DNA from 2 places in the Bradyrhizobium sp. 147 genome. Region 1 is predicted to be linked to the other one. Evidence: riboswitches for the same ligand, from Rfam matches in the RefSeq annotation. Region 1 holds a riboswitch; the other holds the start of a gene.
The links. A riboswitch is a leader RNA that binds a small molecule or an ion and turns the genes downstream of it on or off. The one in region 1 is predicted to bind cobalamin.
Positions count from the first base shown of each region.

Region 2: linked by a shared signal. The riboswitch ahead of IVA87_RS10575 (energy-coupling factor ABC transporter permease) and the one ahead of metE (5-methyltetrahydropteroyltriglutamate--homocysteine S-methyltransferase) in region 1 are both predicted to bind cobalamin.

Region 1 covers NZ_JADPKL010000137.1:27,351-34,934, forward strand. The annotation lists gene metE (5-methyltetrahydropteroyltriglutamate--homocysteine S-methyltransferase) at 10-2,325, opposite strand; cobalamin riboswitch at 2,425-2,625, opposite strand; gene IVA87_RS31960 (hypothetical protein) at 2,802-3,074, opposite strand; gene IVA87_RS31965 (hypothetical protein) at 3,530-3,685, shown strand; gene IVA87_RS31970 (4Fe-4S binding protein) at 3,707-3,910, opposite strand; gene IVA87_RS31975 (EAL domain-containing response regulator) at 4,529-5,743, opposite strand; partial or broken gene IVA87_RS31980 (SMP-30/gluconolactonase/LRE family protein) at 7,308-7,584, opposite strand, start outside.
Region 2 covers NZ_JADPKL010000042.1:260,274-267,857, reverse strand. The annotation lists gene cobT (nicotinate-nucleotide--dimethylbenzimidazole phosphoribosyltransferase) at 1-802, opposite strand, end outside; gene cobF (precorrin-6A synthase (deacetylating)) at 813-1,562, opposite strand; gene IVA87_RS10575 (energy-coupling factor ABC transporter permease) at 1,608-2,285, opposite strand; cobalamin riboswitch at 2,322-2,543, opposite strand; gene cobA (uroporphyrinogen-III C-methyltransferase) at 2,589-3,320, opposite strand; gene IVA87_RS10565 (cobyrinate a,c-diamide synthase) at 3,317-4,624, opposite strand; gene cobM (precorrin-4 C(11)-methyltransferase) at 4,624-5,406, opposite strand; gene IVA87_RS10555 (cobalamin biosynthesis protein) at 5,403-5,771, opposite strand; gene cbiT (precorrin-6Y C5,15-methyltransferase (decarboxylating) subunit CbiT) at 5,768-6,949, opposite strand; gene IVA87_RS10545 (cobalt-precorrin-6A reductase) at 6,948-7,584, shown strand, end outside.

The DNA.
Region 1 (7,584 bases):
TCCGCACCATCATGGCTCAGCCCGCAACTCGCGTGCGGCGGCCACCATATTGACGAGCGCGGGACGCACCTCCTCCCAGCTTCGAGTTTTCAGTCCGCAGTCGGGATTGATCCAGAGCTGCCGATCGGAAACTCGCTGCCGCGCCAACACAATCAGCTGTTTGATTTCCGCCGCTGCGGGAATGCGCGGTGAATGAATGTCATAGACGCCGGGCCCGATCTCGTTGGGATATTTGTAGCTCTTGAAGGCCTCGAGCAATTCCATCTTAGAACGCGACGTCTCGATTGAAATGACGTCAGCATCCATTGCTGCGATCGCATCGATGATTTCGTTGAACTCGGAATAGCACATGTGGGTATGGATCTGAGTTCCGTCGGCGACAGCGGACGAGCAAACGCGGAAGCTGTCCACTGCCCAATCGAGATAGTTCCTCCACTGCGATTTGCGTAGCGGCAATCCCTCCCGCAACGCAGCCTCGTCGATCTGGATCATAGTCGCTCCAACCGCCTCAAGATCGATCACCTCATCTCGGATCGCAAGAGCGATCTGACGGCATGTCTCGCTCCGCGAGATGTCGTCGCGGACAAACGACCAGTTCAGGATCGTCACCGGTCCGGTCAGCATAGCCTTGACGGGTTTCTTGGTCAGAGACTGCGCGTAGCGCCACCATTCAACGGTCATCGGCTTCGGCCGGGAGACATCTCCGAACAGGATAGGCGGACGAACGTACCGCGACCCATAAGACTGAACCCAGCCGTGCTTGGTGAAAGCGAATCCCAACAGCTGCTCGGCAAAGTATTGAACCATGTCATTGCGCTCGAACTCACCGTGTACGAGCACGTCCAGGCCGATATCTTCCTGCCACTGCACGGTACGGGCTGTCTCCGCTTTCAGAAGCTGCTCGTACTGCGCGTCATTCAGCGCTCCCCGCGCATGAGCCGCACGCGCATTCCGGACGTCGACCGTTTGCGGGAAGGATCCGATGGTTGTCGTTGGAAACATCGGCAATGCGAACGCGGCCCGCTGGACGTCGGCACGCTCGGTGAACGCACTGCGACGGCGACGCATGCTATCGTCGATCGCGGCCATTCGTCCGGCGACATTCGCATTGTGGATCTCGGGCGATGTTTCGCGGGTCACGGCGGCGTCCTCGGAAAGCGCAAGTTCATCGGCCACCTCGGCAGCATGGCCGGCCAGCGCTTTGCCCAATATCGAAAGTTCCTTGATCTTCTGAACTGAGAACGCCAGCCACGTCTTCAGATTGGGATCGAGATCGGTCTCTAGCTCAATGTCGATCGGAACATGAAGCAGCGAGCAGGAAGGAGCAATCTGAACACGGTCCCTACCCAGCTTTTTGACCAAAGGGGCAAGTTGGTCGAGCAGCGCCGCAAGATTGGAGCGCCAGACGTTGCGACCATCAACGACGCCTAGCGAGACCACGAGATCTCTGCGGGCTGTGGCGACAATTGCGTCCAATTGGTCGGGTGCCCGAACCAGATCGACATGAAGCCCGGCAACGGGCAAGGCAAGGGCTGTTTCAAGATTGTCGCCGATAGCCCCGAAATAAGTGGCCAACATGATTTTAAGGGCCGGCACAAGCTTTGCGAAATGAGCATAGGCCCGGCGGACGGCCGCCCGCGACGCTTCGTCGACGTCCATCACCAGGCATGGCTCGTCGAGCTGAACCCATTCCGCACCGCGCGAGGCTAGTTCGCGGAGAACATCGACATAGACTGGGAGGAGCCTATCAAGCAGCGACAGCGGATTGAATGCGGGATTTGCGCTTTTGCCGAGCTTCAGGAAAGTGACTGGGCCAACTAAGACGGGGCGCGTTTGGTAGCCGAGGCTTTTTGCCTCCTCATATTCCTCGATCGGCTTTCGAGAGGAATACTTAAAGATCTGATCCTGGTGAAATTCCGGCACCATGTAGTGGTAGTTGGTATCGAACCACTTCGTCATTTCCTGTGCTGCTACGCCAGGCCCATGCTGAGTGTGATCACCGTCCTGAGCGCCACGTGCCATGGCGAAGTAGGTCTTGAGCGACACAGGACCTTCGGTCCAGCCGTAGACGTCGGGAATGGCTCCGACCATTACGCTGGTATCGAGCACCTGGTCGTAGAGCGAGAAGTCATTGGAAGGAATGACCGTCACACCGCAGGATTTCTGCCGTGCCCAATTAGCGGCACGAAGTCCACTCCCCGCCTCGAGGAGCTCGGCTTCGCTGGAGTTTCCCGCCCAGTAGCTCTCGAGCGCGAACTTGAGTTCGCGTCGTGGGCCGATGCGTGACGTCCCCAATGTGGCAACGGGAAGCGAAAGAATAGACATAGATCAGACCCCATAATTGGGGCAAAGGCCATGGCGGACGCGTGCAGCGAATATCGCGTGAGCGACAGCTGCTTGGCGCACACCGGGACACCCCGCCCGTGGACGATATATTGTCGAGGCAGGTCTCCTGGCTCGCGGGTCGTCGCTGCTGTCCGGCCTTCCCAAAGCCGCATGGCTTCAGTGACTTCGTTGGACATCGGCTCGCCGCTTACAGTTGCGGGGGCAGCGCCGGCATTGCACCGGCTTCCCTCTTAGCTCCGGATCAAACGAAATCCGAAGACCACGACGGCTGGCATTAGACGCACGAGGATCGATCCGTCAACCTACTAAGTGTTGCCGCGATATTGCCCAAGCGATTGCCAGCTGTACCAGGTAGGGCACAACGGTCTTACTCCCGGCCTGGTAAAAACGCGTGGATCTGTGAAGCCTCCGCTTATGAATGCGTCCGCTCAACGCCCTCTTGGCGTAGTCGTGAGCTAACGCGAGCAGAACGAATGCGCTGGGCGCTTCGACATCTGCGTGATCGCGACAAGCCTGCTCTTTTCCGTCAGCAGCTTCTCGAACTCGCCCGTGAGGAAGTTGCGATCATGCTCGGCCGACATCCGCTTGAACACAGCGCCATGAGGCTCCTTAGGAATTGCCAAGGCCGGGATTGCTCCAGGATCGCACGGATGATCAGGTCGGACTGCCTGTGTACGGCGGACCCCGCGCCGAGCCGCGAGCTCGATCGCCTCCATGGCGTTGGTCAAGATGATCTCCTCGGTGCGCCAAGCACTTACGTGCTGAGCGACTTTGGCGCGCCTTCGTTGTTTCCGTCGCCGCTGGCGAGTAGTGCAGCCTGGACGTTGGCATGCGCGACATCGCGGGAACAGTTCCGGACCTCAGGATGCACGCTGACTTGCGAAACTGGAGTAAGCGGCGAGAGCGCGGGCGGCGGGGATCTGCTATGACCCTAGGCTCCATGCACTCGTGCATGGTGCGCGGATGCCGAGCTTCTCGTATGTCTTCAAGATCTCCGGACCGATCTCGTCGCGCGTGGAGACCGTCTCTTCGGCTTCGGCCGTGACGTAGCTTTAGATATCCTGCAAGTCGATCTTGGGATGTCGACGCCCGTCCACCTCGCCTCGTCTCCTCAGCCAGCGACGATAAGCCCCAACGCGGCGACTGGAGCATCGAGGCGGCTTTGTCCTTATTCGAGACAAATTTGACGGTGTTCTCTGACAGAGCCCTTCGATGGTTTCTCGGAGTCGATCAGCGCCTTAAACTCATAACGATGTTGATCGAACTCGATGCGCCGCACGCGGTCGGCGGCCTTCTCAAGCGCGACATCTATTACTTCGTTCGCAAAATCGAGCGGTGAAGCCTTCTGGACGCGGGCTGCTTATGCTGTCTTAGACTGGACACAGGTGTCAGGCACCGGACAGACCACCGCGCATTGCGGCGTGTCGGAATGGCCCTCGCACTCCGTACACTTTTTGGCATCGATAACGTAAATGTCGCGCTTGAGGCTGATCGCCGCGTTGGGACACTCGAACTCACATGCCCCACAAACGGTGCATTGCGAAGCGACGATCTTGTAAGCCATGCCTTCCGACTCCTTAGGCGAGCGATGCCATTGGCGATCCCTTTCAAATGCCGTGCCAAGGACAGACGCGCTCAATGATGGTCAATTTGCCCAGGGGTGCTGTCCCGGGTCTGAGACCATGTTGCATCTGCGACAGCAACGGGCCACTTCAATTTCAAGCTATGCGAGCCCTCAGGCCCTACTCCGAGAGTCACTCGCGACTCGACCGCTGGGCGCTTCCGTCGTTTGTCTTGCATGGCAGCGCGGGGCCAAGCGACGCTCGACGATTCCGAAACCGGCGGCGCGACTAAAAGCCGCGAGCCGACGCACGTCTACACCGGATCTCGGCAAACCTCCGGTCACACGCCCTGACTGGAGGTTTTGTGCAAGCCTCGCTCACGGCTGCAACGTTAACTCCGCGGATTGACTCGCTGGAGGCCTGATAAAAAGGGTTTGTGCTACAATAACTTTCGGCATCGCTTCGGAGGGAAATGAAGTTCCGCCGGGAGAAGCGTTACTGGCTTTGCAAAGTGACCGATTTAATTGCAGTCAGCCGCATGCCTGGTGCCGAGTAGGCATGGCGGCGCGGGCGAGCGCTGGTACGTTTTGCCTGGCTCTGCTCAGCCACTCCTCATGCAACTATTTTGGACGAAGTGGAACAGGGCTGAAAGATGACTGTGCAAATTGCTTCAGCCGCATGGCCTTTCCGAACAGATGGCCCTGCGCAAGGTCGAATCCGAGTTCGGTCACAGCGATCAGGTCGGCGTGGCTCTCCACACCTGCGGCGACGGTGCGCACGCTGTACTCTTTGGCTAGATCGACGATATGGCGGCACACCGTTCGCTTCAGGGGTCCATTTCCGCAACCGGCGACGTACTGCCGGTCCACTTTTAATTTCATGAACGGGAATTTTTCCATCCCCATCAGCTGCGGCCAATTGGCGCCGACATTGTCGATTGCAAGGCCAATGTTGTGAAAGCGAACCTCACGTGCGACCTCGATCAGGAGATCTAGGTTCTGGATCGCTTCCTCGCTATCGATTTCAATCGTCAAGCCGCCGAAAGCGGGGTGCGAGGGCATGCGCTGACAGAGATCGCGTACCGCTTGCGGGTCAATCAGGAATGCTGCCGGGAGATTGATGGAGAGATCGATCGAAGTTTGCTGCTCCAGAAGATACTGCCAATCTTTGATCGCGCGGTCGATCACGAACTGCGACAACTCCCTGAAATGCGGATCGTGAGCCTCCGCGATGAAATAGGCCGGTGGAACAACGCCCCAGGTCGGGTGCCGCATTCGCACAAGCGCCTCGGCGCCGCGGCGGCTGAGGGTACACGCGTCAAACTTCGGCTCATACCAGAGCTCAAGCCAGCCAGCGTGTAAGGCTTCCCCGACATGGACCGCGGGACGGGGCGCCGGCTCTCTGGGCAAGAGCATGGCGACCCGATCGCGCAGCGTCTCGGCTGCAAACGGCGTCCTCAGCGGCGGCAGCATATCAAGTCCATATTCGCCCCCGACCTGCTGCACTGCCGTCATGATGATCGACTCGCGGGCGCCGAACGCCAGCACTCCGCCTGCAAATCCTTCGCGTACGAGTATCTCGAGCAATCGTCCAGGCTCGATGCGATCCGAGCCAATGCCGAGCAGGATCAGATCAGGGAAGTCCGTGCCGAGTACGTGCGACAGCTCGTCAGCAGTCCCGCATTCGCTGATAACAAACCCCATATCCTCCAGCACATCCCGAAGAAAGGCGCGCAGATGCCGCTTGCCGACGGCCACGCACGCTCGCGGCCGCACCTTACGCTGTCCGAAGATTACAGGTTTTCCTCCGACTAGTTCGGCCTGCCCATGCTCCATTGCAACCACTCCCGTTCCGTGACGGTCCCTTAAACGAGGAGGGAAGGTAAACAAGCTGTGCTTGCCATTATCTTTCGATTCTTCGAGGTAAGCTTAAGATAGTGCATTAGCGTGCAAAATCTTTCGCGATGTTGTTCAGACGATTTTGTCGGGCGCACGCGTATGATACCTCTCCCGCCTCGCGCAACCTTGTACGAGTGACGCACACGAGTGTGGGGAATCTCACCTTCGGACGCGCGGAGCTGATGCGCCCTATGGCACGGCAATTACCATGCCGCAAGATCTACTGAATCGAGTCGCTCGTGGGTGATGATCGGAAATCACTCTTAAGAAATGTTTGATCTTCATGGCCGGCCTGCCCACGCGCGAATGTGCCGTCTCGTGGATTTCCTTTCCAATCGAAGGAAGTCCATCATGAGTTCGCAGCAGGTCAAGCCGCAGTCGATTCTGAGAACGGCAACAGCTTGCACTTACCTCACCTCTGTTGCTGTAGCGAGTGCGGACGTCCTATTCCCTATCGAGCTTGATAGTTGCTCTCAGTTGCGTTTTCTGTATCCTTCTGAAGCATGGATATCCTCATCTAACTAACGGGTGTTCGTGTTGGCGCTGAAGCGCAAGGCCTGCCCCACGGGGCACGGCTTTGCGCAAAGGCGTGCCAGGAGATGAGAACGCGATCGCAGAAGCCGTCGGAAAGCTACTTTCTGAATTAGGTGGCCCCGGACCAGAGTTCAGCCTTGAAGGCGCGAAGCAGGCTGCTTTGCGCCTGATTCAGGATTCCGAAGAGGCTTCATTTTTGTCGTCGAGGAACAAGCCACCCGGCAGATTGTAGGGGTCGCTGCCAGCCACCTCGGCCGTACAGGCCGTGAGAGCAGCCGGAGCGTACGGTGTGCTTCAGGAGCTATGGATTCTCGCGACTTCCGAAGCTCTGACCACGGTCGGCATCTGCTCGAGGCGGTACATTCGGAGGCGAAGCGCCGAGGCTGGCAGATGATTGAGGTTGCGTTGCCCCCGGATGGCTATCCAGCTTTACAACGGGTACGTCGTTTCTACGAGGAGAGGGGATATCGGGTTGGAGGATTGCGCGCGCGCAAGAGGCTATGACAGTGCGTCGCGGCCGAGGATGATCGAGAACCTCGACGCTGATGCGGTGCTTACTCCTACTGCGAGCGGATTACCTCTTCGACCTTCTTGGCGGGTATCAGCGATCAAATCGTTCTTCATGGTGCGAAGCGATACCATGGTCTTCTCAAGGCTCGTGGACCGCGAGCCGAAACCTGCCCGGCTAAAAGGCGCGGAGCCAGGTCGGCGGCGACCCGTTCGGGGGCGAAGCCCGACCCCAGCCTTACAAACGATGGCCGAGTCGTTCTTTCGTGCTTCCCACACAATGCGACTTACTGACGCCGGTTTCGGATCACCGCACACAAACGCGATCCATTCGTCGCCAAGTACAATGCCTCGGCAACTGGCAAGCCAATCATCTACCGGGCTCCTTCCTGCATCTTGATTCGGTGGACCGTCGCGTAAAAGGATTCGGTACCACCTTGTCACTCCTGCTGGCGAACGTTCAAGGAAAGTGAGCGAGATCAGCCATCAACACTGATCCGGTAGAGGATTCCGTAATGAGCAATGTGCCGTTTGCCGCCTCCAATAGGAGGTTCGTGCAGGTCGCGCCAGCGCAGGACTTGATGCGGGCGATCGTTTCGCCGTTCGGCGCCATGACGAAGACGTGGCCGAGGGAGGCGTGCGCGACAAAGAGCCGCCCTTTTTGATCCATCGTCAGCCCGTCAGGATCGCTGTTCCCGAAGAACAGGCTGAACCGTCCCACCTTCCCAACCCCACCG
Region 2 (7,584 bases), on a different contig from region 1:
CCGACACGATGAAGCCGTCGATCAATACGGGAAGGCGGCGTTGCGCCGCCGCGATGATAGCGCCGCAGATCGCCGCGATCTCGAGACCGCCGACGGCACACAAGATGTGTTCGGACGAAGCGCCCGCAATGCCATGGCGCGCAATCGCGGCATCGATCACCCGCGCCTTGTGCGCGCGGCCGGCCGCGTCGATACCGGTGCCGCTGCCCGCGATCTCCTCGGCGCTGATGCCGAGCAGGCTCGCCGCAATGGCCGCCGAGACCGTGGTGTTGCCGATGCCCATCTCGCCGAAGATCACCAGATCAGGCCGGCCGACTTCCGCGCGTGCAACCGCGCGCTGCCCGGCTGCGAAGGCGAATGCCAGTTCCGCAGGCTCGAGTGCAGCTTCCACGCTGAAATCGCGCGTGCCGCTCCGCGGCTTGTCGGTGACGACGCCCGCCATCTGTTCCTGCGCCAGCGTTCCGGCGTCGACCACCTCCAGGCTGGAACCAAGCTCACGCGCCAGCACCGAGATCGCGGCGCCACCGGAGGCAAAATTCGCCATCATCGCGATCGTCACTCCTTGCGGATAGGCAGACACGCCCTGCGCGACGATGCCGTGATCGCCGGCGAAGACGATGATCGGCACGCGCGCGGCGCGAGGAGATTCCGTCGCTTGCAGGCCCGCAAGCTCGATCGCCAGTTGCTCAAGCCGGCCGAGCGCGCCGGTCGGCTTTGTCAATTGCGTCTGCCGCGCGATCGCTGCCTCGCGGTGCATCGCGGAGATGTCGGGACACTCTTGGTAGACCCATTCGGGGAGCATGCTGCCTCGCTTAACGCGTGCGCTTGAGAATGTAGCTGTCCATGATCCAGCCATGCCGCTGGCGCGCCTGCTGCCGCGCAGCGACAATACGCGGGCCGATTTCGGCCAGCGCACCGGACATGACGATCTGATCGGGCATGCCAAGATAGGCGCCCCACCAGATGTGGAGACCAGCCGGATCGAGCGACTGGAACGCCGTGCCGCCGTCGAGCATCACAGCGACGGTATCGACCCCTTGTGGCCAGCCGCCTTCGCGCAAGCGCCGCCCCGTCGTGACCAGGAATGGCTCGCCGATATCGTTGAGCGGCAGCGCATGCGCGGCGCACAGCGCCTGGATCGAGGTGATGCCGGGCACGACCTCGATCGTCGGCAACGGATGGAGCCGCCGCGCAATGCGCAGCGAGGAATCGTACAGCGAAGGATCGCCCCAGATCAGCAGCGCGACCTTGCCCTCGCCGCCGAGATGATTTGCGATGGTTTGCGACCAGGTTGCCGCCACGGCATCGTGCCAATCGTCCACGCCCTTGTGGTAGTCCGCCTCAGTCGTGTCCCGCACTGGCAAGTCGAACTCGGCGATGCGCGTGCTCGCGCTGGTGAGCACATCCGCGCAGATCGTCCGCCTGAGATCTGCGAGATCAGATTTCGCCGTCCCCTTGCGCGGGATCAGGACGAGATCGGCGGCGTTGATGGCACGGGCCGCGGCGCGCGTGAGCTGCCCGGGATCGCCGCAACCGATGCCTATTAAGGAAAGCGTGAGCATCGCGAGCGCGAAGGGCGGCCGCACCGGCCGCCCTTCGCTTGTCTCTCAAGCGCCGTTATGAAGGCGCGGCGTGACGAGGCCGGGCGCGGTGACACCGCGCAGCGACTTCGCCAGCGCCAGCACCGCGAGATCGGCGAGCGGCTCGATCACGATGACCAGCGCATAGGATGCCGCAAACGCCGCGATGTTGGCGAGGTTGGTCGCGCCGAAGCCGGAGCCATAGAGGGCCCAGAACGCCACCCAGGCGACGATGCCGGACTGATAGGCGGTCGAGAGCGCCAGCGCCTGGCGGTATTGCAGATCGACGTAAGCGGTGTTGCGCGGAATGATCCGCGTGGCCAGCGCCTGAATCGCGAACAGCGGCACCAGGAGTGTCGTGATGTTCATGCCGTATTGCGGCAGGTCGGTCGGCACGAAGAAGACGCCCTGGAGCAGCAGCCCGAACGCAAGGCCGAAGGCGGCGGGCGCAGCACCGAACAGCAGGAACAGCGTCGAGCCGAGGATGAAGTGCACCTCGGAGACGCCAACCGGGAAGTGCGGCAGCACCTGGAAGAAGCTGAAGACGAGGCCGGTGGTGGCGAGCGTGCGCGTCGCGAACGAGCCGATGCCCTGCTCGCGCACGGTCCCCACGGCGAGCTTCAAGGCAACGCCGCCTGCGGCGATGCCGGTTGCGTAACTCAACACGAGCTTGGCGCCCGTCACGATTCCGGGTTCGATATGCATGGCTCAGATCCTTCCTGCCGTCACACCCGACGGCCTTGGCCTCAAAACGTGCAGGGCCGGTCTCCTGGCTCGCGGTTCACTTGCGGTTCTCCGGCCTTCCCGAGCCTTGCGGCCCAGTGGCTGATCGGAGCCCCTCACCGCTTACAGTCGCGGGGGCGGCTGGGGATTTGGGCGCCGCAACTGGGTCCGCCCGCCCCCATTCCCGATTATGCTCCGGCGCTTTGCGCCGCGTCGAGCACCATGCCTCTCCTGTGTGCCCCTTTCGCGAGCCGGGCGTCAAGGGGCCAAGGGCGGCCGCGGCCATCATGACAGATCGTCTCCTGCCAGCGCCCCGAACAGGATGACGGCGGCGGTGGAAGCGGCGCCGCCGCGGGCAAGCTGCTCGGCAAGCTCGACAATGGTGGTGCGCACCAGCCGCTCGTCGGAACGGCCAAGAGATTCCGCAAACAGCGCCGGCGTATCTGCGGCGAGGCCATGCTCGATCAATTTTGCGGCAAGGGCCGGAAAGGTGCGCCGACCCATATAAACCACGGTGGTTGCCTCCGGATCTGCCAGCGCCACCCAATTCAGGTTTTGCGGCAGCTCGCCGGTGACGTCGGCCCCGGTCACGAACTGCACCCGCCGCGAGGTGTGGCGCCGGGTCAGGGGGATGCCGGCTTGCGCGGCGGCGACGCAGGCGGATGTGACGCCGGGAATGATCTCGTAGCCGATGCCGGCCTCGCGCAGCGTCTCGAGCTCCTCCTCGAGCCGGCCAAAAATGCCGGCGTCCCCAGACTTCAGCCGCACCACGCGCGCGCCAGTTGCGGCATAGTCAACCAAGAGGCGGTTGACGTGGTGCTGCTTGGTCGAGGGCCGCCCTGCCCGTTTGCCGACCGCGACGAGATTGGCGCCGGGACGGGCGAGATCGAGGATCGCGCCGGAGGCAAGATCATCATAGAGCACGACGTCGGCCTCGCGCAGCCGTGCAGTCCCCTTCACCGTGAGGAGTTCGGGGTCGCCGGGGCCGGCGGAGACGAAACTGACAAAACCGCTCACCGGTCCTCCGCAATCAGATGGAAGAACGTGCCGGTGGCTTGGCCCCGCCGCGAGCCGGTCTCGGCAATGACCGCGCCGGTTGCGTCGTGGACCACGGCCAGCGGCGTGTCGGGCTGGGCGATGATCGTCGAATAATGGAACTCGTGGCCGCGCAGGCGTGCGCCGGCCCGGTGCCCCGGCATCGGCGTGGCCAGTTCGGCGAGACGATAGCCCAGATGCATGCGGCGCTTGGCAAAGCTGGTCTCCAGGCCGAGCAGCCCCGCCATCTCATGGCGCACGCCATCGGCATCGGTCAAAGCGGTCCCCAGCACCATATAGCCTCCGCATTCGCCGTGGACCGGCCGTGTCTCGGCGAAGGACCGCACGCCGCTGCGAAAGCGTGCGTTGGCCGCGATCTTGCCGGCATGAAGCTCGGGATAGCCGCCGGGCAGCCAGCAGACATCGGCGCTCGCGTCAGGCGGTTCGTCGGCCAGCGGCGAGAACGGCACGATCTCGGCGCCGGCCGCGCGCCAGGCCTCCAGCATGTGCGGATAGACGAAGGAGAACGCCGCATCGCGGGCGAGCGCAATGCGCTGCCCGGGCGGCGTCACGTTCAAACCATTGCTCGCTGCCGGCGACCAGTTGGCGGCCGCCCGCAGCACCGCATCGAGATCGACATGCTCGGCAACGAAGCGCGCGGCCTCGTCGATCAGCTTGCCGATCCCGGCCTGCTCCTCGGCCTGCACCAGGCCGAGATGGCGCTTCGGCAGACCAATCTCGGCATGGCGCGGCAATGCGCCGAACACGGCGATGCCGGCGTCTCTCAGCGCGCGACGCACGAGATCTTCGTGGCGCGGGCTGGCGACACGATTGAGCACCACGCCGGCAAGGCGCACGCCAGGGCGGTAGTCGCGAAGGCCCGCGGCAATTGCTGCCGCGGTCTGCGCTTGGCCGGAGGGATCGATCACCAGCAGCACGGGCCAGCCCAGCATCTCGGTGATGTCTGCGGTGGCGCCGGTGCCGGAGACGCCGCGCGCGGCGACGCCGTCGAACAGGCCCATCGAGCCCTCCGCGAGCACGACGTCGGCATCCGCGCCGCGGCTGACGAGATGCGCGATCGCCCCGCGATCCATCGCCCAGCTATCGATATTGACGGAGGCCCGTCCCGTCGCCGCAGCGTGAAAGGCGGGATCGATATAGTCGGGCCCGCTCTTGAAGCACTGCACGTTCAAGCCGCGATTGCGCCAAGCGCGGGCGAGCGCCAGCGTCAGCGTGGTTTTGCCGACCCCCGAGGCCGGTGCGGAGATGACGAGACCTGCCGCCATCAGGACGCCTCCGGGAAGCGCGGCTCGGCGCCAACCGGCCGATAGCGGCGATCATAGTCGGCGGCATAGAGGCGGCTCTCGTCAAAATCCGTGGCGTTCAGCGTCCTGCCGACCAGGACCAGCGCGGTGCGCTCCATCTCGCTGCCTACAGCCGCATCGAGCGTTGCCAGTGTGGCACGGACGATGCGCTGGTCCGGCCAGCTCGCGCGCCAGACGATCGCGACCGGGCAGTCTGCGCCGTAATGCGGCGTCAGCTCGGCGATGAGCTTGTCGAGCAGATGGATCGACAGATGGATCGCGAGCACCGCGCCCGTCGCGGCGAACGCAGCAAGCTTCTCGCCCTCGAGCATGGCGCTGGCCCGGCCCGGCGTGCGCGTCAGCACGACCGTCTGGGCGAGACCAGGCAGCGTCAGTTCGGTCTCCAGCGCAGCGGCAGCAGCCGAGAAGGACGGCACGCCCGGCGTGACCGAATAGGGAATGCCGAGCGCGCGCAGGCGGCGGAGCTGCTCGCCCATCGCCGACCAGATCGAGAGATCGCCGGAATGCAGACGGGCGACGTCTTTGCCGTCCGCGTGCGCGGCGACGATCTCGGCGATGATCTCGTCGAGCGACAGCGGCGCGGTGTTGACGATCCGCGCGCCCGGCGGGCAATGCGCCAGCACACCCGCCGGCACAAGCGAGCCGGCATAGAGACACAGTGGAGAGGCGGCGATCAGGTCGCGGCCGCGCAAGGTCAGCAAATCGGGCGCGCCCGGGCCGGCCCCGATGAAATGCACGGTCATAAGCCGTCTCCTTCCGCAATCGCGGCGGTCGCGGTGCGATCCTGCGAGACAACCCGCCTCGCAATCAGCCGCGCGCGAGGGCCAGCCGCGGCAAGCGCCGCGGCTTCGGCGACTGATCCCGTGCCGAACTTTTCCGCAATAAGCTTCGACTGCGTCGGCGTGTCGACGCTCGCAAGCACATCGGCAGGAACAGCCTTGATCGGCACACCGCATTCGCGCGCGAGCTGCTTCAGCGCTTCGGCATCGGCCTTGTCGCTGACGGTTGCCACCGCAGCAAGGCCTTCGAAACCGCCGGTGGCCAGCAGCGCCTCGCGCAGTGAAGCCAGCGTCACATCCTTCTTGAATCCGAGCCCGGCAACTTTCATCGGACCACACTCCATTGCACCACCGGCCGCGCCGCCTCCCATGACCGGTAGCGGCCGAGTGGGGCTGCATGCGCGATCTCCACCCGCATCAGCTCGCCGCCGTGGCGCTGGTGCAGTTCGCCGAGCAGCGCCTCTGTCTCCAGCGTCACCGCATGCGCGACGAGCCGCGCCCCAGGCGCCAACCGCGACCAGATGGCGTCAAACATCGCGCCATCGAGGCCGCCGCCGACGAAGACAGCGTCCGGCGCGTCCAGCGCTGTCAGAGCATCGGGTGCTTCGCCCGCGATGACCGTGATCCGATGCTCCAGTCCAAACGCGGCCGCGTTGCTGCGGATGTTTGCAGTTCGATCATCACGCGCCTCAATGGCCACCGCCGTTCCGCCGCACAGCGCCCACTCGATCGAGATCGAGCCCGAACCGGCGCCGATGTCCCACAGCGTCCTGCCGGGACACGGCGCCAGCGCCGAGAGCGCCAAGGCGCGCATCGGCCGCTTGGTGATCTGGCCGTCGTGAGCGAAGAGATCGTCCGGCAGGCCCGAACCGCGAGACAGCCCCTGCCCGCCCTTCGCCTCCAGCGCAACCGCAACGAGGTTTCCGGACGAAGCGCGCGTAAAGCTGTCAGCGCGATACTCTCTGACGCTTTCATTCGGCCCGCCAAGCGCGGCGAGAGTCCAGAATGCGGAAGGGCCCCAGCCGCGCTCGGTTAGCCAGTTCGCGAGATCGCCGGCCGCTTTGCCATTACGGACGAGACAGATGATCCGCGCCCCGTGCGCCAGATGCTGCACGAGACGTTCGAATGGCGCAGCGTGAAGTCCAAGACAGATCACCGATTCCAGACGCCAGCCAAGCCGCGCGGCGACGAGCGAGAACGTCGACGGCGCGGAGTGCGCAATCCACTCGCCAGCCTGCAGCTTGTCGGCAAGACTTGCACCGGCGCCATGCCAGAACGGATCGCCTGAGGCGAGCACGACCGTCGGCCGGCCGCGACAGCTCAGCACCATATCTGCATCGAACGGCACCGGCCACGGACGGCCGCGGCTGCCAACTTGCGCAAGCGCAAGATGACGCTCGCCGCCGAAGACGGTTTCTGCCTTGGCAAGCGCCTTTCGGCTTGCTTCGGACAGCCCGGCAAGGCCATCTTCGCCGATACCGATGATGGTCAGCCAGGGATCAGCCATGATGCGCGCCCTCGTTCTGGGCGGAACAGCCGATGCGAGCCTGCTCGCCGCGGCGATCGCGCGCGCGGGCATCAAGGCCGTCTATTCCTATGGCGGTCGCACCCGCACGCCCGCCGATCAGCCGCTGCCGACCCGCATCGGCGGCTTCGGCGGCGTGGGCAGGCTTGCCGAATACCTTCGTCGTGAAGGCATCACGCATGTGGTCGACGCGACCCACCCCTTCGCGGCGGAGATGAGCCGCAATGCGGTCGAAGCCTGCGCGGAGACGGGCACGCCATTGATTGCGCTGGAGCGCGCGCCCTGGACCAAAGCGCCTGGCGACAACTGGATCGAGGTCGTCGACGTCAACGCCGCCGTCGCGACGCTGCCCGAAAGGCCGGCCAAAGTGTTCCTCGCGATCGGCCGCCAACACATCGCGCCATTTGCGATGACGCCGCAGCATCGCTACACGCTGCGTTTCGTGGATCCGCCCGAAACAACCCTGCCCTTTCCGGCCGACGTGATCGTGTCGCGCGGGCCGTTCACGCTTCATAGCGAGCTGGAGCTGCTGCGGGGGCGCGGGATCACTTGGATCGTTGCCCGTAATTCCGGCGGAGACGGTGCGCGCGCCAAGATCGATGCGGCCCGCATGCTCG